3 regions of the Mesorhizobium sp. M0077 genome follow, and region 2 is predicted to be linked to each of the others. Evidence: predicted binding sites of a transcription regulator. Region 2 holds the regulator's gene; each other region holds the start of a gene.

Region 1 (10,004 bases), on a different contig from region 2:
CGCTTAACGAACGGTCACCCGAGCAAGGATAATTAACCTAAAGATTTAGCCAATGGCTGCGGGGCGGCGTTTCAGGCGCGCGCGGGGCGCTTGCGCATCCAGATAACGACGCGGAAGGCGATGTAGAGCAGCGCCACCGCGGCATGCGAGAAGACGATCAGCGGCCGGTGGCCGTACAGATTGGGGAAGCCGGCATACATGATGGTCTCGGTCACCGCGCAGATGAACCAGATCACCGGGCCCCACGACGCCAGCATCCAGAGGCCGGCGGCGGCGAAGGGGAAGAACACGGCCAGCATCACCGCCACGACCTGCCAGTGCACCGGCATCAGGTCGAAGCGCCACAGCGGGCCGGGATAAAAGCCGATCAGCCGGATCCAGTACAGGATGCCGAACAGCAGGCAATAGCCCGCTATGACGCGCTGGAACCAGGCGAAGATGATCTCGACACCCGAGGGCTGCAGCACGATGCGCCGCGACGTGACCTCGCTCACAGTTCGAGCTCCCGTTCGAGCGGCGCGAAATAGGCGTCCACCGAAGCAGCGTCAACCTCGGCCAGGCTTGCCGGCCGCCATTGCGGCGTCGAGCCCTTGTCGACGATGGCGGCGCGGATGCCTTCATAGAAGTCGTGCCCGGCCAGCATGCGGTTGAGGATGCGGAACTCCATCTTCATGCAGGCTTCCATCGACAGCGTCAGCCCGGCGCTGATCTGGCGCCACGCGACATTGAGGCTGGTCGGCGAGCGGGTGCGGATGGTGGCCAGCGTCTTGGCGGCAAACTCGTCGGCGCCTGCCGCCCGCTCCAGGCTCTCGAGGATTTCGGCGAGCGAGGGTTGGGAAAAATGCCGGGCGATGGCTTCCAGCACCGGCTGGGCGGTTTCGCGCCGGGCCGGCACGAAGAAGCCGCGCAGGACCGATTCCGGATCGCCATTGGCGCAGAGCCGGTCGAGAAAGGCAGCCTGGTCGGCGGCCTTGATGGTGTGGGTGGCCAGGCCCGACCATAATGCATCGCCATAGCGGATGCGGTTGCCGGTCAGCGCCAGATACATGCCGAAGCTGCCGCCAAGGTCGGGCAGAAGATGGCTGCCGCCGACATCGGGGAAGAAACCGATGCCGACTTCGGGCATGGCGAACTGGGCGTTCTCGGTCAGCACGCGCTGCGAGCCGTGGAACGAGATGCCGACGCCGCCGCCCATCACGATCCCGTCGATCAGCGCGACATAGGGCTTTTTGTAACTGTTAATGCGGGCGTTGAGCCGGTATTCGTCGGCGAAGAACTCGACCGGCGGCTTTCCGGCGCGGGCCTCGTAGACGTGCATGATGTCGCCGCCGGCGCAAAACGCCCTGCCCTCGGCCTTGACGATGACGACATCGACGCCGGTATCGCGCTCAAAAGCGTCGAGCGCCTTGTCCAGCGCCTTGATCATGCGATGTGTCAGCGCATTGAGCGCCTGCGGCCGCGTCAGCGTGACGACGCCCGCCTTGCCCAACTGTTCGAAGCGGATCTCGTCGCCGCCGCCAAAATCCATCGTCAGAGAATCCCTCCCCGCGCCTGCGGGACTGAAGTGCTAAAGGTGGCGCATGGGTGCGTCAACCGGCGGGCGCGGTTTGGATTTTCGCAAGGGAACGCGACCGTGCTTTGCCCCCCGCAGAAATGCGCGCAGAATTGCCGGGCGAAACAGCCTTTCTTCTGATGCAGAAACAAACGCATGACGCTTGAAACCGCAGCGCCGAGCCATGGCTGGGAGATGCGAAAAAGTTCGACCCGGATGATGTTCTCAGCCGCCCGCTGATGGCCAATCTGGCGACCGTGACACCTGACGGCGCGCCGCGCAACGCGCCGATGTGGTTCATCTGGGAGGACGCTGCAATCTGGCTGCTCGGCTCGACCGGGGCAAGTGCTGTCAAACACCTCGAACGTGACCCGCGCTGCGCCGTGGAGATCGTCCATTTCGACAATGAGGCCGGCATCCTGCTGCATCTCGGCCTGCGCGGCTCCGCCACCATCGAGCCGATGGCGCCGAAACGCTTCAAACGGCTGCTGCACAAATATCTCGGCCCGGAGGCGACCTGGAACCGCTGGTTCATCGACAATGTCGCCGACATCGGCCATCCGGACGGGCGCCTGATCCGGCTTGCCCCGAAGAGCATCTTCACCAACAATGTGTCGTTCTTCAAAACCGGCCCCGAGCTGGGCGTGGCCGCCGAAGCCGTAAGCAGCGCGTTATCGACTGGCACAATCGTGTCGCATTGGTCAGCGGCAAGGCCTCGTGGTAAAAGCCGCCTCGACCCGGAGTTTTTGCGATGAACAAATTCACCCCCGCGACGAGCAACAAATTCGCGCCGGCAAAGCCCGGCGGTGCGCGCAGCGTCGACGAGATCACCGGCAGCCGCCGCTTGCGGCGCATGCGCAAGGCCGACTGGTCGCGCCGCCTGGTGCAGGAAAACCGGCTTACGGTGAACGATCTGATCTGGCCGATCTTCGTGATCGACGGCAAGAACACGCGCGAGCCGATCGCCGCCATGCCCGGCGTATTCCGCCTGTCGCTGGACCTCGCCGTCAAGGAGGCCGAGCGGGCCGCTAAGCTCGGCATTCCGGCGATCGCCACCTTCCCCAATGTTGAACTCAGCCTGCGCGACCTGACGGGATCGCACATCCTCGACCCGGAAAACATCATCAACCGCGCAACCCGCGCCATCAAGGACGCGGTGCCGGAGATCGGCATCATCACCGATGCCGCGCTCGATCCGTTCACCTCGCACGGCCATGACGGCATCTTGCGCGACGGCATCATCGTCAATGACGAGACAGTGGAACAGGTGACCGCCGCGGCCGTCATCCAGGCAGCGGCCGGCGCCGACATCATCGCGCCGTCCGACATGATGGACGGCCGCATCGGCGCCATCCGCGACGCACTCGACGCCAACGGTTTTTCGGATGTGGCGATCATGTCCTATGCGACGAAATTCGCCTCCGCCTTCTACGGCCCCTACCGCGAGGCGGTCGGCACCGCCGGCCTGCTCAAGGGCGACAAGAAGACCTACTATCTCGACCACGCCAATTCCGACGAAGCGGTGCGCGAGGCCGAGCAGGATATCGCCGAGGGCGCCGACATGCTGATGGTCAAGCCCGGCCTGCCCTATCTCGACATCATCCGCCGGCTGAAGGACGAGTTCCAGATGCCGACCTTCGCCTACCAGGTGTCAGGCGAATATTCGATGATCAAGGCGGCGGCCGCCAATGGCTGGATCGACGGCGAAAAGGCAATGCTGGAGAGCCTGCTCGCCTTCAAGCGCGCCGGCTGCGACGGCATCCTGACTTACTTCGCGCCGGAAGTGGCGCAGCTGCTGAAGGGTTAGCCGGAACCTGGATGCTCCGGGTTCCGGCTTTTCCTCACGCCTTTGGCAAATAAGGAATCGTTCCGGCGAGATCGGTATCGTCGATCAGTTGGAAGCGGCTGTCGCTGCCCTTCCGGCGCTCCGCCACAAACGGAGCGTATTGCGGATCGTTGGTGAAGGCTTCGGCTGCCTTTGCCGACGGAAACGCCATGATGGCGATCAGGCTGGTGTCGAGCGGCTTGCCCTCCAGCGTCTTCACATTGCCGCTGCGGGCGAGATACTTGCCGCCATGCTTGTGGACGAGGTCATGCACCGAAGCGGCATAGGCCGGCACCCATTTGTCGTCCTTCACCTTGATGTCTGCGATCACGTAAGCGGTCATTGTCCAACTCCTCATGGATCGGCACCGGACTGCCCGGTGACGTGACCGCTGCCTCGCATGGCGGCGCCGGACCGCTCCAGTCACAGAACTGTACCGGGGGTGCCAGTACAGCTTCTGTACTGGCTGAACTCAGGTTTTCTGAATAAGGTCCGGCAACATCTTTTGGAGCTCACCACATGACACAAGCCGGTTACAAGCAATTCTGCCCGCTCTCCATGGCCGCCGAGCTGCTCTGCACACGCTGGACCATGGTGCTGCTGCGCGAACTGGTGGCGGGATCGACCCGCTTCAACGATTTGCGCCGCGGCGTGCCGAAAATGTCGCCAACCCTTCTGTCGCAACGGCTCAAGGACCTCGAGGCCGGCGGCATCGTCGAGCGGACCGAGATCGCGACCGAGAAGGGCGTGTTCGAATACCGGCTGACCGAGGCGGGCCGGGATTTGCGCCCGGTTGTCGAGGCGATGGGGTTTTGGGGCCAGAAATGGGTCGAGGCCAGGCTGTCGCTCAAAAACCTCGATCCGTCGCTGCTGATGTGGGACATGCGGCGCAATCTGAACCCCAGTCCGCTGCCGGACGGGCGCACCGTGATACAATTCCTGTACCATGACCTGCCGGCGTCAAAACGATCGTGGTGGCTGATCGTCGAGAAGCAGGGCGAGGTCGATCTTTGCTGGTACGATCCGGGCTTCGACGTCGATCTCTACGTCTCGACCGATCTGTGCACCATGACCTCGATCTGGATGGGGCTGACGACAGTTCACAAGGAACGCGACAAGATCAGCCTGACCGGCGATCTCGACGTCGCCGGCAAGATGCAGATCTGGCTTGGGCTCAGCCCGTTTGCGGTGATGCCGAAGCGCGTGGCGGCTTGAGGTCCCTGCGCATTCCACAGATCGGCTTGCCTCTAAAAATACTAGTTGCAAAATGCAATCAGTTTGAATACTGATTGCAAATCACAACTGGTCACCAAAGGGAGTCTTCCATGTCCAAACTGCGCGTCAATGCCTTCACCTTGTCGCTCGACGGTTTCGGCGCCGGTCCTGACCAGGACCTGCAAAATCCGCTCGGCGTTGGTGGCGAAGATCTGCACAAATGGATGACCGGCACCCGCACCTTCCACGAGATGGTCGGCAAGGATGGCGGCAGCACCGATGTGGACGACCGGTTCACCGTCCGCAGCTTCGACAATGTCGGCGCCTGGATCCTCGGCCGCAACATGTTCGGCCCGATCCGCGGCGAATGGCCGGATGAGAACTGGAAGGGCTGGTGGGGCAACAACCCGCCCTATCACGTGCCGACCTTCGTGCTGACCCATCACAAGCGCGACCCCATTGTGATGGAAGGCGGCACCATTTTCCGCTTCGTTACCGGCGGCATCCACGCCGCGCTCGAACAAGCAAAGGCTGCGGCCGGCGGCAAGGATGTCCGCGTCGGCGGCGGCGTTTCCACTATCCGGCAATATCTCAAGGAGAAGCTCATCGACGAGTTGCATCTGGCTGTGTCGCCAGTGTTGCTCGGGAGGGGCGAGAGCCTGTTTGCCGGGCTGGATATGCTGAAGCTGGGTTACCAGTGCACCGAGCAGGTGGCCACGGCGCTCGCCACGCATGTGACGATCAAGCGGGTATAGTGGCGAAGTAACAGGCGCAGGCTTCTTTCTCCCCGTTTTGCGGGGAGAAATGCCCGGCAGGCAATGAGGGGCAGCGCTGCTTTTGGAGGTTAGCAGCGTCCGACGGCTGTGAATTCGTCGATGCCGGCGCTGCCCCTCATCCGCCTTCAGGCACCTTCTCCCCGTGAAACGGGGAGAAGGAAAAGTGCTCAATACTTCTCCGGCACGTAAAGCTCGCGCGGCAGGACCTGGCGCTCGTACTCCGGGTTGAACACCCGCTCGGGCAGCGTGATTTCTTCGTGCGGCACGTCCTCATAGGGCAGCTGTTTGAGGAGATGGTCGATGCAGTTCAGCCGCGCCCGCTTCTTGTCGTTGCCTTCGACGATGTACCACGGTGCCTCTGGGATGTTGGTGCGGGCAAACGTCTCTTCCTTGGCCTTGGTGTACTGCTCCCAGCGCACGCGCGACTGCAGGTCCATCGGCGACAGCTTCCACTGCTTCATCGGATCGTGGATGCGCATCATGAAGCGCATCTGCTGTTCCTCGTCGGTGATCGAGAACCAGTATTTGACCAGCGTGACGCCGGAGCGGACCAGCATGCGTTCGAACTCCGGCACATCGCGGAAGAACTCTTCGACCTGATCGGGTTCGGCAAAGCCCATCACCCGCTCGACGCCGGAGCGGTTGTACCAGGAGCGGTCGAACAGCACGATCTCGCCGCCGGCCGGCAGATGCGGCACGTAGCGCTGGAAATACCATTGTGACTTTTCGCGCTCGGTCGGCGCCGGCAGCGCCACGACGCGGCAGATGCGCGGGTTGAGGCGCTGGGTGATGCGCTTGATGACGCCGCCCTTGCCGGCGGAATCACGGCCCTCGAAAACCACCACCAGCTTCTTCTTGTGGTAGGCAACCCAGGACTGCAGCTTGATCAGTTCCGACTGCAAGCCGATCAGGTCGCGGAAATACTGCATGCGATCGATCGACGGCGGATGCGCGTTCTTGTAGATCTTGGCGATCTCCAGCGACAGCGCCGGCTCCGAGATTTCCAGCTCATAGTCCTCATCGAGCGTGTCGGCGAGTTCGGCTTCCAGCCAATCCCTGGCCGCAGAATTCTGCTTTAGCTCATTCATTTCCACTGCTCCGCTTGCCGGCTGACATGAAACCCTGAGCCGACTTGATATAGGCCGGCAATGACGGTTTTATTGCAAGCCGCCGGCCAGCCGGTCATCACTGCAAACCAGCGAGCATTGCCGATCCATCGCCCTGGGATGGCGACAAGCCGCTCAAATTGTCCTACAAATGGCGGACCCGTTCGGGCTTCCCCGCCCTTTCCTGCTAAAACCACCTCCCCACCAAAACTACGAGGATCTGACATGGAATACCGCACGCTTGGCCGTTCCGGCTTGAAAGTTTCGGCGCTGACCTTGGGAACCATGACCTTCGGCGGCAGCGGGCCGTTCGCTGCCGTCGGCAATTCCGATCTCGCGGAGGCCTCGCGCATCATCGACACTTGCATCGATGCCGGCATCAATCTCATCGACACCGCCAATGTCTATTCGAACGGATTGTCGGAAGAGATCATCGGCGAGGCGCTCGGCGGCAAGCGCAAGAACGACGTGCTGATCGCCTCCAAGGCGCGCATGCGGATCGGCAAGGGCCCCAATGACGAAGGCCTGTCGCGCCATCATCTGATCCGCGAATGCGAGAAGAGCCTGAAGCGCCTCAGGACCGATGTCATCGACATCTATTTCCTGCACGAATGGGACGGCGCGACGCCGCTCGAGGAAACCATCGCCGCGCTCGACACGCTGGTTGCCCAGGGCAAGATCCGCTATGTCGGCTGCTCCAACTATTCCGGCTGGCAGGTCATGAAGGCGCTCGGCATCGGCGACAGCCAGCACCAGCCGCGCTTCGTCACCCAGCAGATCCACTACACGCTGGAAGCACGCGAGGCCGAGTATGAGCTCTTGCCGATCTCGGTCGACCAGGGCCTTGGCGTTTTGGTGTGGAGCCCGCTCGCCGGCGGCCTGCTGTCGGGAAAATACCGCCGCGACAGTCCGACGGCGCGCCAGATCGGCGGCTGGTCGGAACCCCCGATCCGCGACGAGGATCGGCTGTGGCGGATTGTCGACGTGCTGGTCGATATCGGTGCGGCACGCGGCGTTTCGGCGGCCCAGGTGGCGCTGGCCTGGCTGCTTGGCCGGCCGGCCGTCAGCTCGCTGGTGATCGGGGCGCGCAACGAAGCCCAGTTGAAAGACAATCTCGCCGCGGCGAGCCTGACGCTGTCCTTTGATGAACGCCAGCGTCTCGATGCCGTCAGCCGGCCTCCGGTGCTCTATCCCTACTGGCACCAGCAGTTTACGGCGAAGGACCGCTTCGGCCCGGCCGATCTGGTTATGGACCGCAGCGTCATCTGACTTAAGGGCGCCGGAAGCCGCTAGCCCGCGATAAACCGCCAGACCTGCGGATCGGGCTCGATCTGGCCGCTGAGCACGAAATATTTGTAGAGCACGAGCAGGCAGATCGCCTGCTCGGCCCGCTCGTCGGCGAATTTGCGGCAATAGGCGTTGGCCGCCGCAACGATGCGCTGGGCCTCGGCCGGATGTTTCTCGAGATGGTGCACGCGCTCGGCCAGATCGCTGAAGTCGGGCGCCAGCGGCACATAATGGACATCGGGCTCGAGCTGCCCTTCCGCGAACCAGGTCTCATAGGTCGGCGGCGGCATCAGGCAGAGCGAGTTCGAGCTCATGATCCATTTCAGATTGGTCGCGACATCATTGCCTTCGAGCGAGATGATGTAGCGGTAGCGGCGCTGCTGATCGATGCTGAGATAGGGCTTGCGGTATTCCGCAGGTGCTGTCGCCCTCGGCGTGCCGACATCGCAGAACGGCAGATTGCGGGCTGCATCCAGCAACAAGGTGCGGATCGGATTGTTGAGTTCGCCGCGCCAAACGACGAGCGGATGCTTGTCGGCGAAGGCGACATCGTCGGCCGGCATGTAGAAATGACGGAACTTGTTCAGCTTGAACAGGACGCCGTTGCCGTTGTCGTCCGCTATCGGCCGGTCCTTGACGATCGACGGCATCTTCGGCACTTCGATGACGTCGCCGAATTCCAGGTCGATGCGCAGATCTGGGTCGAAATAACGGGTGAACTCCTTCAGATCGTAATAGTACATGCTGCGGTCCGACGGCAGCCGGCTGACCGGCACGGCCTCGGGGCTGGGGCTAAAAGGCTCCCGCAGCGTGTTGTAGTAATTGAGCCGCTGGCGGACCGATGCGTCGGAAAGCCTGGCCTGATCGAGCAGCCGGCCGAGCCGGCGCCGGAAAAGAACCGGCGGCGCGATGTCGCGCATGGCGTTGCGCGCATAGTAGATCAGCTTCTGTGCGTTTCTTTGAAGCGTGGCCATCGGTCGTTTTGATTCGAAATCGGTCGGCGGCGGCTCCAGCAACTGTCCCGCAGCCTTTTCTAAACCATTGTGTTCGCCATCACGCAAGTCCAGAACCGCTGGCATCTGCCCTCGCGGCGCTGTTGTGTTTGCCGGCCAATGCTTCTAGGCAGGATCAGGCACAGCGAAAGGAAACGATATGGCTCGACCACCGAATTACGGTCAGGAACGCAAAGAGCGCGACCGGCAGAAGGCCGCCAAGAAGGCGGAGAAGCTCGCCGCCAAGGTCGCGGCCAAGGAGCGCGCCGAGCCTGAGAACGAGGCAAGTTCGAAAACCGACACCGAGACAGAGAAATAGGCAAGACAGGATCACCGGCCCACGAAACGGGCCGGATCCTGGCAAAATGCCGGTCTGATCAGGCCGATGTGATCAGGCCGGGGCCTTGTCGCTGACGAAGACGTTGACCTCGCGCGCGGCGGCGATGAAGGCGCGTCTTGCTATCATCGCCGGCTTGTCGCCGGCCAGCGCGTCATGGCAGGCCTGCAGCGCTTCGCGGTGCTTGGGGCTGCGCTTGCCGGGCCAGCTGTTGAGCAGGTAATCGGAAGCCTCGCGCACTGTACGCAAGAGCTGAGTGCTTCCCTCCGTGCCCGACTTAACGGTCACGGGTGTTTCAAATCGGTTGTTTTCCATGGCCGCCTCTTACGCCATCGGCGTCCGCGAAGCGAGGCCGAAAGCGGATCGCGACGGCGTTCTTTCGTTTTCGTGACCAGTATCAAGCGGCGACGACGGCAAAACCCCTGGCGCGCAGGCCGCGCCGGTCACTGTGCAACGACGTCACCAGGCGGTCGCGGCTGCCGGCTATATGGGCGGAAAGTCGCGCCGCCGCCGCATCGGCATCGCCGGCCCGCACCGCTGCCAGAATGGCGTGATGCTCGCTCCAGGCGCGGCCAAGGGCCGCCTCGTCGCGCACCTCCAGCCAGCGCGCCCGCGACAGCCGCGTCATGGCATCGCGCACGGCCCGAAACAGGAACTCGTTGCCGGAGAGCCGCGCCAGTTCGATATGGAAATCCATGCCGACGCGGTGCCATTCCTCGCGCGGCGTGGCAGTGTCGCAGGAGCCCAGCATCGCCTCGATGACATCGGCTGCGCTCCTGTCGGCCAGCGCCGAAGTCAGCCTGACCGCCGCGACCTCGACGGCTTCGCGGTACACCGCGATCTGTTCCAGTTCGGCAAGGTTGATCGGCGACACGGTCCAACCGCGCCCGTCGCGGCAGATCAGCCCTTCCGTC
Region 2 (10,004 bases):
CCCGCGCCCGGGCCGCCGGGGATGAACGCCGGCTCGACATCCTCGTTGCGGAGGACAATGAAGTAAACCAGATGGTGTTCACCCAGATAATCGGCGAAACCGGCTACAGTTTCGAAATCGTCGGCAACGGGCGCAAGGCGCTCGATGCCTTCGGCCGGCTTAATCCGCGCATGATCCTGATGGACGTCTCGATGCCGGAGATGAACGGGCTCGAGGCCACCGCCGCAATTCGCCGGCTTGAAGAACATACGGGTATGCATATCCCGATCGTCGGCGTCACCGCGCATGCCTTGAAGGGCGACCGCGAGCGCTGCCTGGAAGCCGGCATGGATGACTATTTGCCCAAGCCGATCAGCCCCAGGGCGCTGCTCGAAAAGGTCGAGCGCTGGGTCGGCATATCAGGCGAAGCCCAACGAGACGCTGGATAGCAACCTGCGGCGCCGCCGGGATTCGGCCGCGCCGCAACAGCCAAGGCTATGGTGCGATCGCACCATATCAAAGCTGGCGCCCAGTCAGGACAATGGTCGCAACGAAACCGCTCATTCAGTTACGGGCGGGAGCAAGCGACCGCCGACAAGAAACAGCGTCGAATCTACCCCAACGGACCTGTTTTTGGCGATGGCTCGGCCAAGATTCGCTCTGGCCACGGGCAACGCGCTCCCGTCCGGTTTTTCTTTCTCGGCATCGCGGCCTGCGATGTGCCGGGACTTGATGCCAGCACGAATCGCGCAAGCGTCTGATTCCAGCGGCAACTTCCATTCCCACAAACCGGCTTAAAGGGTGCGGCCCACAAGACGTCTGTGCGACGTTGCCGGGCTGACACGAAACTGTCATGCGACTGTAATAATCGAAGGCTATTGGCCTCAGCGGGCGCCGGTTCTGATGAGGGCGCCGAGAGACCATCTTCCGAACAGGAGCAGGCCACATGAAGAAATTCCTCGTTACGGCATCGGCCGTGGCGGTAGCGTTCGCCGCATCGTCCGGTGTCGCCGCTGCGCGTGACCAGATCCAGGTCGCCGGTTCGTCGACCGTGCTGCCTTACGCCAAGATCGTCGCCGAGCAGTTCGGCGAAACCTTCACCAGCTTCAAGACCCCGGTGGTCGAGTCCGGCGGCAGTGGCGCCGGTATCAAGGAGTTCTGCAAGGGCGTCGGCGAAGACACGATCGACATCGCCAACTCCTCGCGCCCGATCAAGAAGGACGAGCTGAAGTCCTGCGCCGACGCCGGCGTCAAGGACGTCCAGGAAGTCCGCATCGGCTATGACGGCATCGTCTTTGCCACCGACATCAAGGGTCCGGACTGGGCGCTGGTTCCCGCCGACATCTACAAGGCGCTCGCCGCCAAGCTGGTCGTCGACGGCAAGCTGGTCGACAACCCGAACACCAAGTGGAACCAGGTCAATCCGAAGCTGCCCGACTGGGATATCGCCGCCTATATCCCGGGTGAGAAGCACGGCACCCGTGAAGTGTTCGAGACCAAGCTGCTCGACGCCGGCTGCGACAAGGCCGCTTTGAAGGCTGCCGGCATCGCCGACGACAAGGAAATCGGCAAGACCTGCATCGCCATCCGCAAAGACGGCAAGGCTGTCGACATTGACGGCGACTACACCGAGACGCTGGCCCGCATCGACTCCAACAAGACCGGCGTTGGCGTGTTCGGCCTCGCCTTCTACGAGAACAATGCCGACAAGCTGAAGGTCGCTACCGTGGAAGGCATCGTGCCTTCGACGCAGACCATCGCCGATGGCACGTACCCCGTGTCGCGGCCGTTGTTCTTCTACGTCAAGAAGGCGCATCTGGGCGTCGTTCCCGGCCTCAAGGAATATGTCGAGTTCTTCCTTGATGACCAGATGATCGGCCCGGAAAGCCCGCTCGCCCAGTACGGCCTGGTTTCCGCTCCCGACGCCGAACGTCAGGGCCAGCGCGACGCCTTCGCCGCCGGAAAGACAATGTAATCAACGGACGGATCAGGGCGCGGATGAACTCCGCGCCCTGACTTCGCCGCTTGCCGCAACGGCTGCGGCGATCTGAATTTTCCCTGGGGTGGGTTATGTCGTCCTTGCTCGTACTCGCCATAGTCATCGCCATAGGCGTGGTCGCTTTTGTGGTCGGCCGCCAGCGCGCCGCGGCGCAGGATACCGGCAAGGTCAAGCCGCATTCGCGCGCGCATTATCATGGCTGGTGGGCCTTTCTGCTCGCGGTCCTGCCTGCCGTCCTTTTGCTCGCCGTCTGGGATATCGGCTCTTCCTTCTATCTCGACCGGCATATCCATGCCGCTTTGCCCGAGCGCACCGCCGACACAAAGGTGGCCAGCGAAGCGCTCGACGCCAGCCTGGTGAAGAGCCTGGCCAAGGGCCTGCGCCGGCTCGATGGCGATACCGCACTTCCCGCTACTTTCGCCGAATTGCAGCCGCTGCTCGCCGCCAAGGGCGTGGCACTGGCCAGCGACACCCAGGACTATATGATCCCGATCGCGGTCGAGGCGAACCAGGTCCAGGACCGGCTCGGCCTGTTCAGCGCCGTGCTGACCTTCGCGCTGTCGGTCGCCGGCGCCTTCTATGCGCTGAGGCAGATCGCGCCGCGCGCCAGGGCGCGCAACAACGTCGAGAAGCTGATGCTGTGGGGGCTGCTTGCGGCCTCGACCATCGCCATCCTGACCACGGTCGGCATCGTGCTGTCGATGCTGTTCCAGACCATCACCTTCTTCGAGAGCGTGTCGCCGATGAGCTTCTTCTTCGGCACGGTGTGGGATCCGCGTTTCGCCGCCGCCGGTTCCGGCGGCAGCCAGGGTCAGTTCGGCCTGATCCCGCTTCTTGCCGGCACGCTCTACATCGCCGCCGTCGCCCTTCTGGTGGCAGTGCCGGTCGGGCTGATGTCGGCGGTCTACATGTCCGAATATGCCTCGCGCGGTGTGCGCTCGGTGGTCAAGCCGGCGTTGGAACTGCTGGCCGGCATTCCGACCATCGTCTACGGCATCTTCGCCGTTGTCACGCTCGGACCGTTCTTGCGCGACCTGTCGGCGGCACTCACCGGCGGCTCGCCCTTCATCCAGGGCCAGAGCATCTTCACCGCCGGTCTGGTGATGGGCGTCATGCTGATCCCGGTCGTGTCCTCTTTGTCCGACGACATCATCACCGCGGTGCCGCGCGCAATGCGTGACGGCTCGCTCGGCCTCGGCGCCACGCGCTCCGAGACGATCAAGCGGGTGATCCTGCCGGCGGCACTGCCCGGCATCGTCGGCGCCATCCTGTTGACGGCGTCGCGCGCCATCGGCGAGACGATGATCGTCGTGCTGGCGGCGGGCGTCGCCGCCAATCTGACGGCCAATCCGTTCGAGGCGATGACGACCATCACCGTCAAGATTGTCAACCAGCTGACCGGCGATCTCGAGTTCAACTCGCCGCAGACGCTGGTCGCCTTCGCGCTCGGCCTGACGCTGTTCGCGCTGACGCTGGTGATGAACATCGTCGCCCTCTACATCGTGCGCAAGTACCGGGAGCAGTACGAATGACCGACATCCCCCTGGACACGATGGCGGGTGCCGTCGCGCGTCCGCGCCGCGACATCGGGCTGAAGGCGCGCTATGCCGCCGAACGCCGGTTCCGCATCTATGGCGTGATTGCGATCTCGGTGGGCCTGGCGTTCCTGGCCATCATGTTGATCACCATCGTCTCGAAAGGCTACACCGCCTTCTGGCAGACGACGGTGACGCTGCCGGTCACCTTCGACGAGAAGGTGATCGATCCCTCCGGCAAGCGCGCCACCGACCCTACCGTGCTGATCAAGGCGAACTATCCCAAGCTCGCCGAAAACGCGCTGGTGGCCAAGCTCGGCATCGATCCGGCCAACAAGCCGATGATGCTGAAGCTCAAGGGCTTCCTGTCGGAAGGCGCCCGCGTCCAGCTGCGCGACATCGTCTCCGCCGATCCGTCGGTGATCGGCAGGACGCGTGACGTCGACATCCTGGCTGCCGCGAACCTCGACTCGGCCTTCAAGGGCCAGATCGACCTCGGCGTCGATGAAGCGCGCCGCAAGGTGTCCAACCAGCAGATCGACTGGATGAACAAGCTTAAAGCCGACGGTGTGATGGCCGAGCATTTCAACACCGGCCTGTTCACCTATGGCGCCTCCAGCCGGCCCGAAACGTCGGGCATGGGCGTAGCGATCATCGGCTCGTTCTACATGATGGTGATCGTGCTGTTGCTGGCGCTGCCGATCGGCGTCGCCGCCTCCATCTATCTGGAGGAGTTCGCCAAGAAGAACCGCTTTACGGACCTGATCGAAGTCAACATCAACAATCTCGCGGCGGTGCCGTCGATCGTCTTCGGTCTGCTTGGCCTTGCCGTGTTCATCAACTTCCTCGGCATGCCGCGCTCGGCTTCCTTCGTCGGCGGCCTGGTGCTGACCTTGATGACATTGCCGACCATAATCATCGCCACGCGCGCCGCCCTCGCCGCAGTGCCGCCGTCGATCCGCTCGGCGGCCCTAGGTCTCGGCGCCTCCAAGATGCAGATGGTGTTCCATCACATCCTGCCGCTTGCCGCCCCAGGAATCCTTACCGGCACCATCATCGGCCTGGCGCGTGCGCTCGGCGAGACAGCACCGCTGCTCTTGATCGGCATGGTCGCTTTCGTCGCCGATTATCCGACGACGCCTTTCGATCCGGCGACCGCGCTGCCGGTTCAGATCTATATGTGGGCAAACGAGGCTGAGCGCGCTTTTGTCGAGCGCATGTCCGGCGCCATCATCATCCTGCTCGTCTTCCTCATGGCCATGAACATCACCGCGATCGTGCTCCGGCGCCGCTTTGAGCGGCGCTGGTAGAAAAAAGGCAATTTGGTATGAACATCATGACCGAACAGTCCCTTGAGAATGCAGTGGGCGACAAAATGAACGCCAAGTCGAACGAAGTCATCAAGATGCGCGGCGACAAGGTCGGCGTCTTCTACGGCGAGAAGCAGGCGTTGTTCGACGTCAATCTCGACGTCCGCCAGAACCAGGTGACGGCGCTGATCGGCCCGTCCGGCTGCGGCAAGTCGACCTTCCTGCGCTGCCTCAACCGCATGAACGACACCATCGATTCGGCGCGGGTGACCGGCAAGATCACGCTCGATGAAGACGACATCTACGACAAGAACATCGATGTCGTCGAACTGCGCGCACGCGTCGGCATGGTGTTCCAGAAACCCAATCCGTTCCCGAAGTCGATCTACGAGAACGTCGCCTACGGCCCGCGCATCCATGGGCTGGCCAAGCGCAAGTCCGACATGGACCAGATCGTCGAGCAGAGCCTGAAGAAGGCGGCGATCTGGAACGAGGTCAAGGACCGCCTGCAGGAGCCCGGCACCGGCCTGTCCGGCGGCCAGCAGCAGCGCCTGTGCATCGCGCGCGCCATCGCCGTGTCGCCGGAAGTGATCCTGATGGATGAGCCCTGCTCGGCGCTTGATCCGATCGCCACCGCCCGTGTCGAGGAGCTGATCGACGAACTGCGCCAGAACTACACGATCGTCATCGTCACCCATTCGATGCAGCAGGCGGCGCGCGTGTCGCAGCGCACGGCGATGTTCCATCTCGGCTATCTCGTCGAGGAGGGCGCAACCGACAAGATGTTCACCAACCCCGACGACAAGCGCACCCAAGATTACATTACCGGCCGCTTCGGCTGAACCTTCCGGCGGGTGAATTTCAGGCACGAGGACCAAGATCATGGGTGAGCATACCGTCGCCTCCTTCGATGAAGAGCTCGGGCAGATCAGCAAGCTGATCCGCGACATGGGCGATCTGGCAGGCTCGATGGTCAGCGGCTCGACCAGGGCGCTGCTCAATTCGGACAATGCGCTGGCACAGCGTGTCGTTTCCGACGACGCCATCATGGATGCGCGCCAGCGCGAACTGGACGACCGCGCCATCACGCTGATCGCCAAGCGCCAGCCGATGGCCAACGATCTGCGCGCCGTGGTCGGCTCGATCCGCATGGCCGGCGACCTCGAGCGCATCGGCGATCTCGCCAAGAACATCGCCAAACGCGTCGGCACCGTGGGCTTGAGCGTCACGCCGCGCGACCTCTCGCACTCCATCGATGCCATGGCGCAACTGGTGCTGATCCAGGTGCAAGGCGTCGTCGAGGAATATGCCGCCACCGATGCGGCAGCTCTTGCAAAACTCAGGAATGACGACGAGCGCATCGACGTCAAATACACGTCCGTGTTTCGTGAGCTCTTGACCTACATGATGGAAGACCCTCGCAACATCACCGCCTGCACGCATCTCTTGTTCTGCGCCAAGAATCTTGAGCGCATCGGCGATCATGTCACCAACATCGCCGAAAATGCGTATTATGTGCTGACCGGCCAGCAATTGCCCGCCAATCGTCCGAAGCAGGACGAGACGGCGATGGCCACGCCGGCCTGATGAGGGTGAACTGCCTATGATCGCGCCACGCATCATGGTCGTGGAGGACGAGGAGCCACTAGGCGTGCTCCTCCGCTACAACCTCGAATCCGAAGGCTATCAGGTCGAGGTGGTGACACGCGGCGACGAGGCCGAGATCCGCCTGCAGGAAAACGTGCCCGATCTCCTGGTGCTCGACTGGATGGTGCCGGCTGTTTCCGGCATCGAGCTCTGCCGGCGGCTTAGAGTGCGGCCCGAAACCGAGCGGCTGCCGATCATCATGCTGACCGCGCGCGGTGAGGAAAGCGACCGCGTGCGCGGCCTGTCCACCGGTGCCGACGACTATCTGGTCAAGCCATTCTCGACGCCGGAGTTCATGGCGCGCGTGAAAGCGCTGCTGCGCCGCGCCAAGCCGGAAGTGCTGTCGAGCGTGCTCAAGGTCGGCGACATCGTGCTCGATCGAGAATCGCACCGGGTCTACCGCAAGAAGAGCGAGATCAGGCTCGGACCGACCGAGTTCCGGCTGCTCGAATTCATGATGCGCCATCCCGGCCGCGTGTTCTCGCGCAGCCAACTGCTCGACAATGTCTGGGGCGAGACGATCTATATAGACGAGCGAACCGTCGACGTGCATGTCGGGCGGCTGCGCAAGGCCGTCAACAACGGCCGCATGCCGGATGTCATCCGTACCATTCGCGGCGCCGGCTACGCTATTAGGGAAGACTAGGATGCTGCGCGTCGCGCCGTTGCCGGCCATTCAGGCGACATGCTTGCCGGATTTCGCCTGAATGCCCGGCGCGAAAATCTCCTGGTCGACGAAGCCGAGCGCGCGCATGGCGCAGCCTTCGCGGATCAGCGGCAGCTCGTTGGGCTCGGTGTCGAAGGAGATCGATTTCGAGTGCTGGCCGCCGGCGGTCTGGGCGATCGCTTCGCGCAATGCCGGTTCGATCAGGTCGAAGGCGGCGGCGCTGACGCCGACCATGGCGACGGGTGCCGGATCGATCAGAGCAAACAGGCTGCCGAGGCCGAAGCCGAGCGCCTCACCGGCCCTGCGATAGGCTTCGCGCTCCGGGCCATCGGTTTCGCGGGCGCGCGCGGCGAGTGCGCGCATATCAGCGTCGCCGATATCGACCGGCTCGGCATCCTCGCCCATCATTTTGGCGCTGCGCCAGATGGCGTAGTTTCCGGCATAGGCCTCGACGCAGCCGCGCCGCCCGCAGCGGCAGAGCGCGCCGCCCGGACGGTGGATCATGTGGCCGAACTCGCCGCCCGAGGAATGGGTGCCGGTGAACAGTTCGCCTTTCAGCACCAGTCCCATGCCGATGCCGTGCGACAAGAGGATGGCGATAAAGTTGTCGCGGTAGCGCTCGGGCTGGCGCCATTGCAGCGCCACCGCCATCATATTGCAGTCGTTCTCCATGGTGGCCGGAATGCCGAATTCCACTTCCAACATGTCGGCGAAGGCAATGTCGGTCAGTGGCGTGATTGGCGACCACAGCATGGCGCGCGCCTGCGAATCGGTGATGCCCTGGATGCCCATGGCAATGCGGGCGATGCTCTGGACATCGAGGTCGGGATCCTCAAGCCGCCGCCGGACGATTGCTACGCATTCGCCAATCAGCTCGTCGCGCGGCTTGGTCAGCGTGTCCAGCCGGCGCTGTTCCTCGGCGACGACGTGGCCGGCATAGTCGATGACGGTGACGGACAGGAAATTGAGCGACAGCACGACGGTCATCACCGCCGCCGCTTCCGGGTTGAGGCCAAGGCCGACCTGCGGCCGGCCGCGTTTCAGTGCGCCTGTCTCGCCAGGTTTGCCTTCAATCAGGACGCCTTCTTGAATCAGATCAGACGAGATTGCCGATATGGTCGAGTGGCTGAGGCCGGTGGTCGCCGCAATCTCGGTCCGCGACGGCTGGCCGGCCCGGCGCACGGCCGAAATCACCATGGCACGGTTGCGACGGCGCAGATCGTCGTGGCGGATTCCAACCGACATTTGTTTCCTCCCGGCCTCCTCGCGCCTCATGATAGTGAAGGCGTTCGACGGCACCAGCCAAATATTGGCAGACGCCGGCAGCCCTGTCATTGTTTATTGCGGACCTCGAAAAAATTCGGCAAGGCCATCAGAATCCATCAGAATCGATGTTGACAGCGCCTTATCATTGAACCAGTATTTTTTCGAGGCTCGAAAAAATAGGGCCTCTGTGTGCCGGCCCTCGGGCCAGTTTTGTCGCGCCGCACGCGGCGCAGGGAGGATTATGATGAACAGATTTGCAGCCGCCATGCTGGCGGGTGTCGCCATGTCGCTGGCGCTGATGTCGGTCGCGCAGGCGAAGGACAAGGTCATCGGCGTGTCGTGGTCGAACTTCCAGGAAGAGCGCTGGAAGACCGACGAGGCGGCGATGAAAACGGCGATCGAGGCTGCCGGCGACAAGTACATTTCGGCCGACGCGCAGTCCAATCCCGGCAAGCAGCTGACCGACGTCGAAAGCCTGATCTCGCAGGGCGCCAACTCGCTGATCATCTTGGCGCAGGACGCCTCGGCCATCGGCCCGGCGGTGCAGAAGGCGCTGGACGAAGGCATTCCGGTCGTCGGCTATGATCGCCTGATCGAGAACAAGGACGTCTTCTACCTGACCTTCGACAACAAGGAAGTCGGCCGCATGCAGGCCCGCGAAGTGTTCAAGGCGAAGCCCGAAGGCAACTATGTCTTCATCAAGGGCTCGGGCTCGGATCCGAATGCCGATTTCCTGTTCTCGGGCTCGATGGAAGTGCTCAAGGAAGCCATCGACTCGGGCAAGATCAAGAATGTCGGCGAGGCCTATACCGATGGCTGGCTGCCGGCCAACGCCCAGAAGAACATGGAACAGTTCCTGACCGCCAATGACAACAAGGTCGATGCCGTGGTTGCGGCCAATGACGGCACCGCCGGCGGCGTTGTCGCCGCGCTGACGGCGCAGGGCCTTGCCGGAACGGTTCCGGTCTCGGGCCAGGACGGCGACCATGCCGCCCTGAACCGCATCGCGCTCGGCACGCAGACGGTGTCGGTGTGGAAAGACGCGCGCGAACTCGGCAAGAACGCCGCCGAGATCGCCTCGCAGCTTGCCGATGGCAAGAAGACGGGCGACATTGCCGGCGCCAAGGACTTCACCACGCCTGGCGGCAACACCGTCAAGTCGCTGTTCCTGACCCCCGTCGCGATCACCAAGGACAACCTCAACGTCGTCATCGACGCCGGCTGGATCAAGAAGGACGAAGTCTGCACAGGCGTCGCCGCCGGCAGCGTCGCGGCTTGCAACTGATCTCGACGACTTGAATAAATGAGGCGCCGCGGCTGTCAAGCCGCGGCGTTTTCTCTACGAGAATTGTGTGTTTCCGCCATCGGCGGCAAACTTCTAGGCTGTGGTCCGGCATCCGCGCCAGACGGCAAGCCGCTGGAGGACATCATGACCGACACGACCTCAAATCCGCAGGCCGATACGGCACGAGCGTCTGAACTCGGCGCGGTCGCCCGGTTCCTGAAAGCGACCGAGCTCGACACGCGCATGCTCGGCATGGTCGGCGCGCTGCTGGTCATCTGGGTCGGCATACATATCCTGTCGGGTGGGCTTTTCCTGA
Region 3 (10,004 bases), on a different contig from region 2:
CTGGTCTTGCCGACGCCGTTGCGGCCGAGCACGCAGGTGATCTTGCCGGCACCTGCCGTCAGCGACACGCCGCGCAGCGCCTGGGCGGCGCCGTAATGGAGCGTGGCGTTGGAAACTTCGAGCATGTCAGCGCCTTCTCCAGAAGCGGAGGAACGAAAAGTCGAAGCGATGGAATTGCACCCGCCAGACCATGCTCATCTCCCGAGATAAACTTCGACGACCCGCTCGTCGGCCGAGACGAAATCGAGCGAGCCTTCCGACAGCACCGAGCCCTCATGCAGGCAGGTGACCTTGACGCCGAGTTCGCGCACGAAATGCATGTCGTGCTCGACGACGATGACCGAATGGTCGCGCGCTATGTCCTTGAGCAGCCGCGCGGTTTCCTCGGTCTCGGCATCGGTCATCCCGGCGACCGGCTCGTCAACCAAAAGCAGCTTCGGGTCCTGCGCGAGCAGCATGCCGATCTCCAGCCACTGCTTCTGGCCGTGGCTGAGATTGGCGGCCAGATCGTTGCGCTTGTCGCCCAGCCGGATGATGCCGAGGATGTCGTCGATCTGTCTGGCTTCGGCGGCCGAGCGGCGATGGAAGAGCGCCGGGAAGATCGAGCGAGGGCCCTTCAGCGCCAGCATCAGATTGTCTTCGACGCTGTGGCTTTCGAAAACGGTCGGCTTCTGGAACTTCCGGCCAATGCCCATCATGGCGATCTCGGCCTCGTCGTGCCGGGTCAGATCGACCTGCCCGTCGAAGAACACTTCGCCTTCGTCGGGCCGGGTCTTGCCGGTGACGATGTCCATCATCGTCGTCTTGCCGGCGCCGTTGGGACCGATGACGGCGCGCATCTCGCCCTTGTCGAGCACCAGCGACAGATTGTTGATGGCGCGGAAACCGTCGAAGGAGACCGAGACGCCGTCGAGATAGAGGATGGTGTTGGACTTCGACATCGCTCTATTCCGCCGGCTGCGGTTCGGGCCCGGACGCGGACCACGCACCGGGCGTTGTTGCTGCGCTGCGCACGATCTTCGATGGCGGCGGGGCATCAGGGTCTGTGCCCGCTTCCTCTGCAATCGCTGCAGCCCGCATCGCCCGAGCGTTACCGCGCCAGGAATCCCACATGCCGACGATGCCCTTGGGCAGGAACAGGGTTACGGCGACGAACAGGCCGCCGAGCGCAAACAGCCAGAACTCCGGCAGCAGGCCGGTGAACCAGGATTTGCCGGCGTTGACCAGCAGCGCGCCGACGATCGGGCCGACAATGGTGCCGCGCCCACCGACGGCTGCCCAGATCACGACTTCGATGGAATTGGACGGCTCGAATTCGCCGGGATTGATGATACCGACCTGCGGCACATAGAGCGCGCCGGCGATGCCGGCCATGACAGCCGAGACGGTGAAGGCAAACAGCTTCACGTTCTCCGCCCGCCAGCCGAGGAAGCGGGTGCGGCTCTCGGCATCGCGCACGGCCATCAGCAGCTTGCCGTATTTGGAGCCGACGATTGCCCAGGTGATGAAGACGGCGAGCGCGAGTATGATGGCGCTGGCGGCAAACAGGGCCGAGCGGGTGGCGTCGGCCTGCACGTTGAAGCCTAAAATATCCTTGAAATCGGTCAAGCCGTTGTTGCCGCCGAAACCCATGTCGTTGCGGAAGAAGGCAAGCAGCAGCGCGTAGGTCATCGCCTGGGTGATGATGGAGAGATAGACGCCGGTGACGCGGCTGCGGAAGGCGAACCAGCCGAAGACGAAGGCGAGCAGGCCGGGCACCGCCAGCACCATGATGGCGGCGAACCAGAAATGGTCGAAACCGGTCCAGAACCAGGGCAATTCCTTGTAGTTCAGGAACACCATGAAATCGGGCAGGATCGGATTGCCGTAAACGCCGCGCGAGCCGATCTGGCGCATGAGGTACATGCCCATCGCATAGCCGCCGAGGGCGAAGAAGGCGCCATGGCCGAGCGAGAGGATGCCGCAATAGCCCCAGACGAGATCGAGCGCCAAGGCAAGCAATGCATAGCAGAGGTACTTGCCCGTCAACGCGACGATGTAGGACGGAATATAGAACGCGCTTTGCGGCGACACTGCGAGGTTGAGCAGCGGCACGATAATGGCGGCCGTCAGCAGGATGAAAATAGTGATGGCGATGCGACGGTCGGCACCCGCGGCGAAGAAGCGTCCCGTGATCATGTTTCCACCGCCCTGCCCTTGAGCGCGAACAGGCCGCGCGGGCGCTTCTGGATGAACAGGATGATCAGCACCAGCACGACGATCTTGCCGAGCACCGCGCCAGCATAGGGTTCGAGAACCTTGTTGACGATGCCGAGCGAGAAGGCGCCGACCAGCGTGCCCCAGAGATTGCCGACGCCGCCGAAGACCACGACCATGAAGCTGTCGATGATGTAGCCGCGGCCGAGATTGGGCGAGACATTGTCGATCTGGCTGAGCGCGACGCCGGCAATGCCGGCAATGCCGGAGCCGAGCGCAAAGGTCAGCGCATCGACCCAAGGCGTCCTGATGCCCATCGAGGCGGCCATGCGGCGGTTGGCGGTGACGGCGCGCATCTGAAGGCCCCAGGGCGTGCGCTTCATAACAAAGAGCAGCACGCCGAAGACGGTGAGCGCGAAGACCAGGATCCAGAGGCGGTTCCAGGTGACGGCGAGTTGGCCGACATCGAACGATCCCGACATCCAGGAGGGGTTGCCGACCTCCTGGTTGGTCGGTCCGAAGATCGAGCGCACCGCCTGCTGCAGGACAAGCGAGACGCCCCAGGTTGCGAGCAGCGTTTCCAGCGGCCGGCCGTAGAGGAAACGGATGACGCCGCGCTCGATGATCAGGCCGACGGAAGCGGCAACCAGGAAGGCGAGCGGCAGCGCGATCACCAGCGACCAGTCGAACAGGCCGGGGAATGAGGTTCGGATCACCTGCTGGACGACGAAGGTGGTGTAGGCGCCGAGCATCACCATCTCGCCATGCGCCATGTTGATGACGCCCATGACGCCGAAGGTGATGGCGAGGCCGATGGCGGCCAGCAGCAGCACCGAGCCAAGCGAGATGCCGTACCATATGTTCTGGCCGGCATCCCACAGCGCCAGGCTCGAATTGATGCTGGCGATTGCCGCCGTCGCGGCATCCTTGACCGCGCCTTGCGCATTGGCCTCGACCGCGGTGAGCAGCGAGACCGCGTCGCGGTCGCCGCGCGCGCCGATCAGGGCAATGGCGGCAAGCTTGTCGGCCTCCGGCTTATCGGAGACCAGCACCGATGCCGCGCGCGCCTGTTCGAACAATGCCTTGACCTTGGCGTCGGTCTCGGCGGCGATGGCTGCATCGAGCGGCTCGATATTGGCGGCATCGGGGGTCTTGAACATGGTGTCGGCGGCGGCGATGCGGGCAGAAGGATCTTTCGCGCGCAACGTCAGCGTTCCCAGCGCATCTCGGATGACACGGCGCAGCGTGTTGTTGACCTTGATCTTGGTGATGTCGGCCTTGGCGGCGTCGCCGGCTTTCTCGCCGCTCAGCGGGTCGAGCAGCGTGACGCTGTCGGCGGCCTCACTGCCGACGAAGACGGCTGAATCGGCTTTACGAATGTAGAGATTGCCTTCGGCGAGGGCTGCAAGCGGCCGTTCAACCAGCGGATCGCCGGTGGCGGCAAGTTCGCGCACAACAGCCTCAGTGGCGGCAAAGCCCGTGCCCGCGGCGAATTTGGCGACGATGGCGCGCAGATCGGCTTCGGCTGCGTTCGACGGCAATAGGCTTGCCACCAGGAACACCAGCATGAGGCCGAGAGTGCGCAACAGGATCATCCGTTCAGATACTCTTCTGTGGGGAAATTCCGCGTCCGGGCGGGCTGAAGCGCCCGGACGCTTGGCGGTACCGATCGTGGACACGTCCACGATCGGTCAGTCCCGGGAGGGATCAGTTCGTGCCCTTGCCGCCGCATTTGCCGGTGGCAACGTTGAAGTTGCCGCAGGACAGAGGCGCGCGCCAATCCGAGATCAGGTCCTTGGAATCGGGCAGATAGTCGGACCATTCGTCGCCCATCACGAGGCCGGGCGTCTGCGACACGGTCTCGAACTGGCCGTCGGCCTGGATCTCGCCGATCAGCACCGGCTTGGTGATGTGATGGTTCGGCATCATGGTCGAATAGCCGCCGGTCAGGTTCGGCACGGACACGCCGACCATGGCGTCGATGACCTTGTCCGGATCGGTGGTGCCGGCCTTCTCGACCGCCTTCACCCACATGTTGAAGCCGATATAGTGGGCTTCCATCGGGTCGTTGGTGGTGCGCTTGTCGTTCTTGATGAACTTGTGCCAGTCGGCGATGAACTTCTTGTTTTCGGGTGTGTCGACGCTCTCGAAATAGTTCCAGGCAGCGAGATGGCCGACCAGCGGCGCGGTATCGAGACCGGCCAGTTCTTCTTCGCCGACCGAGAAGGCCATGACCGGGATGTCCTCAGCCTTGACGCCCTGGTTGCCGAGTTCCTTGTAGAACGGAACGTTGGCGTCGCCATTGACGGTCGAGACGACGGCGGTCTTCTTGCCGGCCGAGCCGAATTTCTTGATTGCGGAGACTTCGGTCTGCCAGTCGGAGAAGCCGAACGGCGTGTAGTTGACCATGATGTCTTCGGCGGCGACGCCCTTGGCCTTCAGATAGGCCTCGAGGATTTTGTTGGTGGTGCGGGGATAGACGTAGTCGGTGCCTTCCAGCACCCAGCGCTTCACCGAGCCACCGTCCTCGCTCATGAGATAATCGACGGCAGGAATCGCCTGCTGGTTTGGGGCGGCGCCGGTGTAGAACACGTTGCGCTCGCTTTCCTCGCCCTCATACTGGACGGGGTAGAACAGGATGTTGTCCAGTTCCGAGAACACCGGCAGCACCGACTTGCGCGACACCGAGGTCCAGCAGCCGAACACGGCGGCGACCTTGTCCTTGGAGATCAGCTCGCGCGCCTTCTCGGCGAAGAGCGGCCAATTGGATGCCGGATCGACGACGACCGCCTCAAGCTTCTTGCCGAGCAGGCCGCCCTTGGCGTTCTGCTCTTCGATGAGCATCAGCATGGCGTCTTTCAGCGTCGTCTCCGAAATCGCCATGGTCCCCGATAGCGAATGCAGAATGCCGACCTTGATCGTGTCTTCGGCGGCCTTGGCCGGAGACGACATCGACAGGCCGGCGGCGACCACGCCGGCCGAAAACATTTTTGTTATTGTGGAGAAATTACCCCTCATACCGAAGACTCCCAGCTGTTTGATTGCACCGCGATAATGCAATGCAACTGCCGTGCCAAACGCAAAGGCGCCGCTCGCAAGAATGGAATAGCCGAGCGTTATCAGCCGGTTGGTATATTAGCCTGGAGCAAAACAATGGCAGCCAGTGAAAATTGATTGAGCCAAATTTGCGCAGCGCACACGGCTTTTGCCTAATTTTTGCCCAATTGAGACAAATGCCTAGTTTTTGATCTCCGGCCGTGGGTTCCGGGCGAACAATGTTGCGGCACCGCGCAAAAATAGGGCAAGCTCGCCCTTCAAAAGAGAGACGTCATGACATCTCGCATCTCACGCATTTCCGGCATCCTGCTGCTGATGGCAACGAGCGGCGCCGCGCGCGCCGATTTCAGCGAGGGCAAACTTCCTGACGGCACCTATCATTGCGAGGTCTATTTGCTCGGCGCCTTCCTCAACCTCGGCGACATCACCATCAAGGGCAATGTCTATACCGGCCCGGTGACGTTCGGAACGGCGCTGCAAGGCTACAACTATCAGATGAACGCCAATGGCGAGATCACCTGGCTCGGGCCGCTGGGCGGCTATACCACCGGTGGCAACTCCGTCTCCATGACACAGGCAACACTGGACGGCGAGACCGCCCCGTCATTCGACATCATTCTGAAGCAGCCCGACGGCGCCTTCACCGCCTCGACCTGCACCAAGGGCTGAGCGATGCGTAGTGCCGCGCCCAGTTGCGGCAAAACCTTCCTCTTATGTCATGTGAATGTTGCCTAAGCAGACTAGGGCAACGGTGCGCCGTAACATCCACCCTGAGAGGCAGACACCATGGCCAATGCACCGTCTTCATCCTCCCCCGTCATCCGCGAAATCATCGCCGAGCGCGTCTCGCGCCGGTCTCTTTTGAAAGGCAGCCTCGCCTCCGGCGCGCTGATTGCCGGCGGCAGCTTTGTCGGCTCCTTGTTTGCCGGCGAAACGCATGCCGCCACAGCGCAGTCGACGCTCGGCTTTCCCGAGCTGAAACGGGTCTACGGCAAGACCCATGCCGCCGCCGAAGGCTATGAGACGACCATCGTCGCGCGCTGGGGCGACCCGCTTACAGCCGGCCTCGCCGAATTCGACGGCAACAAGGTCGCGGCGGAGGAACAGGAAAAGCGCTTCGGCTACAATTGCGACTACATCGCCTTCATGCCGCTGCCCAAGGGCACGGTGAATTCCGATCATGGCCTGCTCTGCGTCAACAACGAATACATCTCGCCCAATGTGATGTTTCCGGGGATGACCGAGGGCGATGCCGGCAAGACGATGACCAGGGAACAGGTCGATCTCGGCATGGCCGCGATGGGCCATTCGATCGTCGAGGTGCAATTGAAGGACGGCAAGTGGGCAAGCGTGGCGGACAGCCCGCTGAACCGCCGCATCACCGCCAACACCGAAATGACCGTTTCCGGACCGGTTGCCGGCCATGCGCTGATGAAGACCTCGGCCGACGCGACTGGCACGAAAGTGCTCGGCACCAGCTACAACTGCAGCGGCGGTTTCACCCCCTGGGGTACGGTGCTGACCTGCGAGGAAGGCGTGTCCGACATTTTCGGCGGCGACCCGAAAAAGGCGCCGGCCGCCGAGCTTCTGGACCGTTACGGCTTCAACGGCTCCGATATCTATGGCCGCGGCCGCTTCCATGACCGCTTCAACCTCGACAAGGAACCGAACGAGGCCAACCGCTTCGACTGGGTGGTCGAGATCGACCCTTACGATCCTCAGTCCAAGCCGGTGAAGCGCACGGCACTTGGCCGCATGTCGCATGAGGCCTCGACCGTGGTCCTCAACAAGGACGGCCACGTCGTGGTCTATATGGGTGATGACGACTATTTCGAATATATGTACCGCTTCGTCTCAGCCAAGGCCTATGACAAGGCCAATGCGGCCTCCGGCGCCGATCTGCTCGACGATGGCGTGCTGTCGGTCGCCCGGTTCGATGCCGATGGCTCGATGACGTGGCTGCCGCTGGTGCACGGCCAGGGCAAGCTTACCGCCGAGAACGGTTTTGCCGACCAGGCCGAGGTGCTGTTGAAGACGCGGTTTGCGGCAGATGCGCTCGGCGCCACGCCGATGGACCGGCCCGAGGACATCGAGACCAATCCGGTGACCGGCCGCGTCTATGCGGTGATGACCAAGAACAAGAAGCGCGACCAGTCAAAGGTCAATCCGGCCAACACGCGGCCGGAAAATCTCTGGGGCCATATTGTCGAGTTGATCCCGCCTGGCGGCCGCGGCGCGGACGCCGACCACACGGCCGAAAACTATGCCTGGGACCTGTTCGTGCTCTGCGGCAACCCGAAAGATGCCAAGGTCGGCGCCACTTTTCATCCGGATACGTCGGACAATGGCTGGTTCGTCTGCCCCGACAACATCACCTTCGACCCGGCGGGGCGGCTGTGGGTGGCGACGGACGGCGCCAATGCTTTCGACCTGCCGGACGGCGTCTACGGCGTCGACACCGAAGGTGCGGCGCGCGGCCTGCCGAAGCTGCTGTTCACCTGCCCGCACGGCGCCGAAGCGACCGGCCCGTGCTTCACGCCGGACGGCACGACTTTGTTCCTGTCGGTGCAGCACCCTGCGGAAGATGCCGAGACGCTCGACAAGGTGCAGACGCTATGGCCCGATTTCAAAGACGGCCAGTTGCCGCGACCTTCCGTCGTCGCCATCCGCCGCAGGGACGGACAGCCGGTCGGCGCATAGTGAGTCCCAGGGAAAAAGGCGGAACGCGCCATGCGCGTTCCGCGTAGCGATCCGGGAGGACGGCTCAGATCGTCTTGGCCGACATTTGCGAAGCGATGTATTCGGCCTGGCGGATAGCCAGCGACACGATCGTCAGCGTCGGATTTTCAGCCGCACCGGTCGTGAACTGGCTGCCGTCCGACACGAACAGGTTCTTGATGTCGTGCGCCTGGCCGTGCTTGTTGACGACGCCGTCTTCCGCCTTTTCGCTCATCCGGTTTGTGCCGAGATTGTGGGTTGAGGGATAGGGCGGCGTCGGGAAGGAGCGCGTCGCGCCGACCGCATCGTAAAGCGCTGTGGCCTGCTTGTAGGCATGATTGCGCATCGCCGTGTCGTTGGGATGATCATCGAAATGCACGTCGGCGATCGGCATGCCGTGCGCGTCCTTCTCGTCCTTGTGCAGCGTGACGCGGTTTTCCGCGCGCGGCATGTCCTCGCCGACGATCCACAGGCCAGCCATGTGATCATAGTGGTCGAGCGCGGTGGTGAATGAACGGCCCCAGCCGCCGGGATTGAGGAAGGCGGCCATGAAGGGCAAGCCGAGCGACAGCGTCTCGAATTCATAGCCGCCGACAAAGCCGCGTGAGGGATCGTGCCGCGCCTCGTCGCGGATAATGCCGGCCATGGTGGTGCCGCGATACATATGCACCGGTTGGTCGAAAATGGCGTAGACCGAACCGGTGGTGTGGCGCATGTAGTTCTTGCCGACCTGCCCCGACGAATTGGCAAGCCCTTGCGGAAACTTCGCTGACTCGGAGTTCAGCAGCAGGCGCGGGCTTTCGATCGAGTTGCCGGCGACGGCGACAATGCGGGCCTTCTGCTCCTGCAGATTGCCGTCCTTGTCGGCATAGACGACGCCGGTCACTTTTCCGGTAGCGTCATGGTTGATCTTGATCGCCATGGCGTTTGGCCGGACCTCGAGATGGCCGGTCGCCTCACCCTTGGGAATCTCCGTGTAGAGCGTCGACCATTTGGCGCCCCATTTGCAGCCCTGGAAGCAGAAGCCGGTCTGTTGGCAGGAGTTGCGGTCGTCGCGCTCGACCGAATTGATTGCCATGTTGCCGGTATGACATTCCTTATAGCCGAGCTTGTCGGCGCCGGCCTTGAGCACCTTGAAATTGTTGTTGCCGGGCAGCCGCGGCCAGCCATTGGTGCCGGTGACGCCCATCTTGGCTTCCGCCTTGGCGTAGTACGGCTCCATCTCGGCCAATGTGACTGGCCAGTCCAGCAGGTTGGCGCCTTCCAGCTTGCCGTAGGTCGAGAGCGTCCTGAACTCATGCTCCTGGAAGCGCAGCGAGGCGCCTGCCCAGTGCGTGGTCGAGCCGCCGACCGATTTGACGATCCAGGCCGGCAAATTGGGGAAATCCTTCGACACCCGCCAGTCGCCTGAGGTTGTGCGCTTGTCCGTCCAGGCGAGCTGGCTGAAGGAACCCCACTCGTCATTGATGAAATCCTCGTATTCGTGGCGCGCGCCGGCCTCGAGGATGACGACATCGACGCCTTTCTGGGCGAGTTCGTTGCCGAGCGTGCCGCCGCCGGCGCCGGAGCCGATGATCACGACCACGCCGTCGTTGTTGAGATCAAATGAAGCTGCCATGGTTTCCTCCCATGAATTCCTGTTTGCGGGGTTTCAAAACGACGGAGGGCTCAGAGCCACTCTATGTCGTCGAAACCGCGCGCGATGTAGCCGCCCTTGGAGTAGGATTCGCCCTCGTAGCCGAAGATCGGCCACACCTCCTGCTGGTTGTAGAGGCTGACGACGAGGCCGCCGCGGATGGACTGGAAGAACGGCGTCGCCTCGATCTGCTGCAGCACGGCGACGCGCTGCTCCTCCCAGCCGAGGCCGCGATAGCCGCCCTCGCCCGACTTCTTGTCGAGGTCGGCGATGCCGTCTTCGATCATCGTCTTGTAGGCAGCGTCCTTGCCGGCCTGCTCGTCATGGCTTTTTACGGCGATGGCGTAGTATTTGTCGGGCACCTGATCGTGCGGATAGATGTCGCGCGCCATCTGGA

The links. The regulator PhoB, encoded in region 2, activates phosphate uptake and scavenging genes when phosphate is short. The targets are predictions, from matches to a motif close to TGTCATNNANCTGTCAT.
Region 1: ppk2 (polyphosphate kinase 2) is a predicted target of PhoB. The motif match lies at 6,517-6,533, and genes of this name have one in related genera.
Region 3: NKJ57_RS04845 (PhoX family protein) is a predicted target of PhoB. The motif match lies at 5,968-5,984, and genes of this name have one in related genera.

What each region holds. Positions count from the first base shown of each region.
Region 1 is NZ_JAMYUL010000002.1:558,649-568,652, forward strand. Features, by position in the region: gene NKJ57_RS07040 (DUF6163 family protein) at 72-494, opposite strand; gene NKJ57_RS07045 (enoyl-CoA hydratase/isomerase family protein) at 491-1,528, opposite strand; gene NKJ57_RS07050 (pyridoxamine 5'-phosphate oxidase family protein) at 1,792-2,307, shown strand; gene hemB (porphobilinogen synthase) at 2,304-3,359, shown strand; gene NKJ57_RS07060 (DUF1330 domain-containing protein) at 3,394-3,720, opposite strand; gene NKJ57_RS07065 (winged helix-turn-helix transcriptional regulator) at 3,897-4,592, shown strand; gene NKJ57_RS07070 (dihydrofolate reductase family protein) at 4,703-5,347, shown strand; gene ppk2 (polyphosphate kinase 2) at 5,536-6,456, opposite strand; gene NKJ57_RS07080 (aldo/keto reductase) at 6,700-7,743, shown strand; gene NKJ57_RS07085 (glycosyl transferase family 90) at 7,764-8,735, opposite strand; gene NKJ57_RS07090 (hypothetical protein) at 8,914-9,072, shown strand; gene NKJ57_RS07095 (DUF982 domain-containing protein) at 9,145-9,378, opposite strand; gene NKJ57_RS07100 (GntR family transcriptional regulator) at 9,488-10,004, opposite strand, start outside.
Region 2 is NZ_JAMYUL010000007.1:73,391-83,394, forward strand. Features, by position in the region: gene NKJ57_RS15885 (PAS domain-containing hybrid sensor histidine kinase/response regulator) at 1-428, shown strand, start outside; gene NKJ57_RS15890 (substrate-binding domain-containing protein) at 926-1,954, shown strand; gene pstC (phosphate ABC transporter permease subunit PstC) at 2,050-3,510, shown strand; gene pstA (phosphate ABC transporter permease PstA) at 3,507-4,823, shown strand; gene pstB (phosphate ABC transporter ATP-binding protein PstB) at 4,841-5,665, shown strand; gene phoU (phosphate signaling complex protein PhoU) at 5,706-6,410, shown strand; gene phoB (phosphate regulon transcriptional regulator PhoB) at 6,427-7,116, shown strand; gene NKJ57_RS15920 (ROK family protein) at 7,147-8,382, opposite strand; gene xylF (D-xylose ABC transporter substrate-binding protein) at 8,648-9,688, shown strand; gene NKJ57_RS15930 (sugar ABC transporter permease) at 9,833-10,004, shown strand, end outside.
Region 3 is NZ_JAMYUL010000002.1:126,951-136,954, forward strand. Features, by position in the region: gene urtE (urea ABC transporter ATP-binding subunit UrtE) at 1-125, opposite strand, end outside; gene urtD (urea ABC transporter ATP-binding protein UrtD) at 195-941, opposite strand; gene urtC (urea ABC transporter permease subunit UrtC) at 946-2,178, opposite strand; gene urtB (urea ABC transporter permease subunit UrtB) at 2,175-3,791, opposite strand; gene urtA (urea ABC transporter substrate-binding protein) at 3,904-5,214, opposite strand; gene NKJ57_RS04840 (hypothetical protein) at 5,527-5,922, shown strand; gene NKJ57_RS04845 (PhoX family protein) at 6,040-7,953, shown strand; gene NKJ57_RS04850 (GMC family oxidoreductase) at 8,018-9,589, opposite strand; gene NKJ57_RS04855 (gluconate 2-dehydrogenase subunit 3 family protein) at 9,640-10,004, opposite strand, start outside.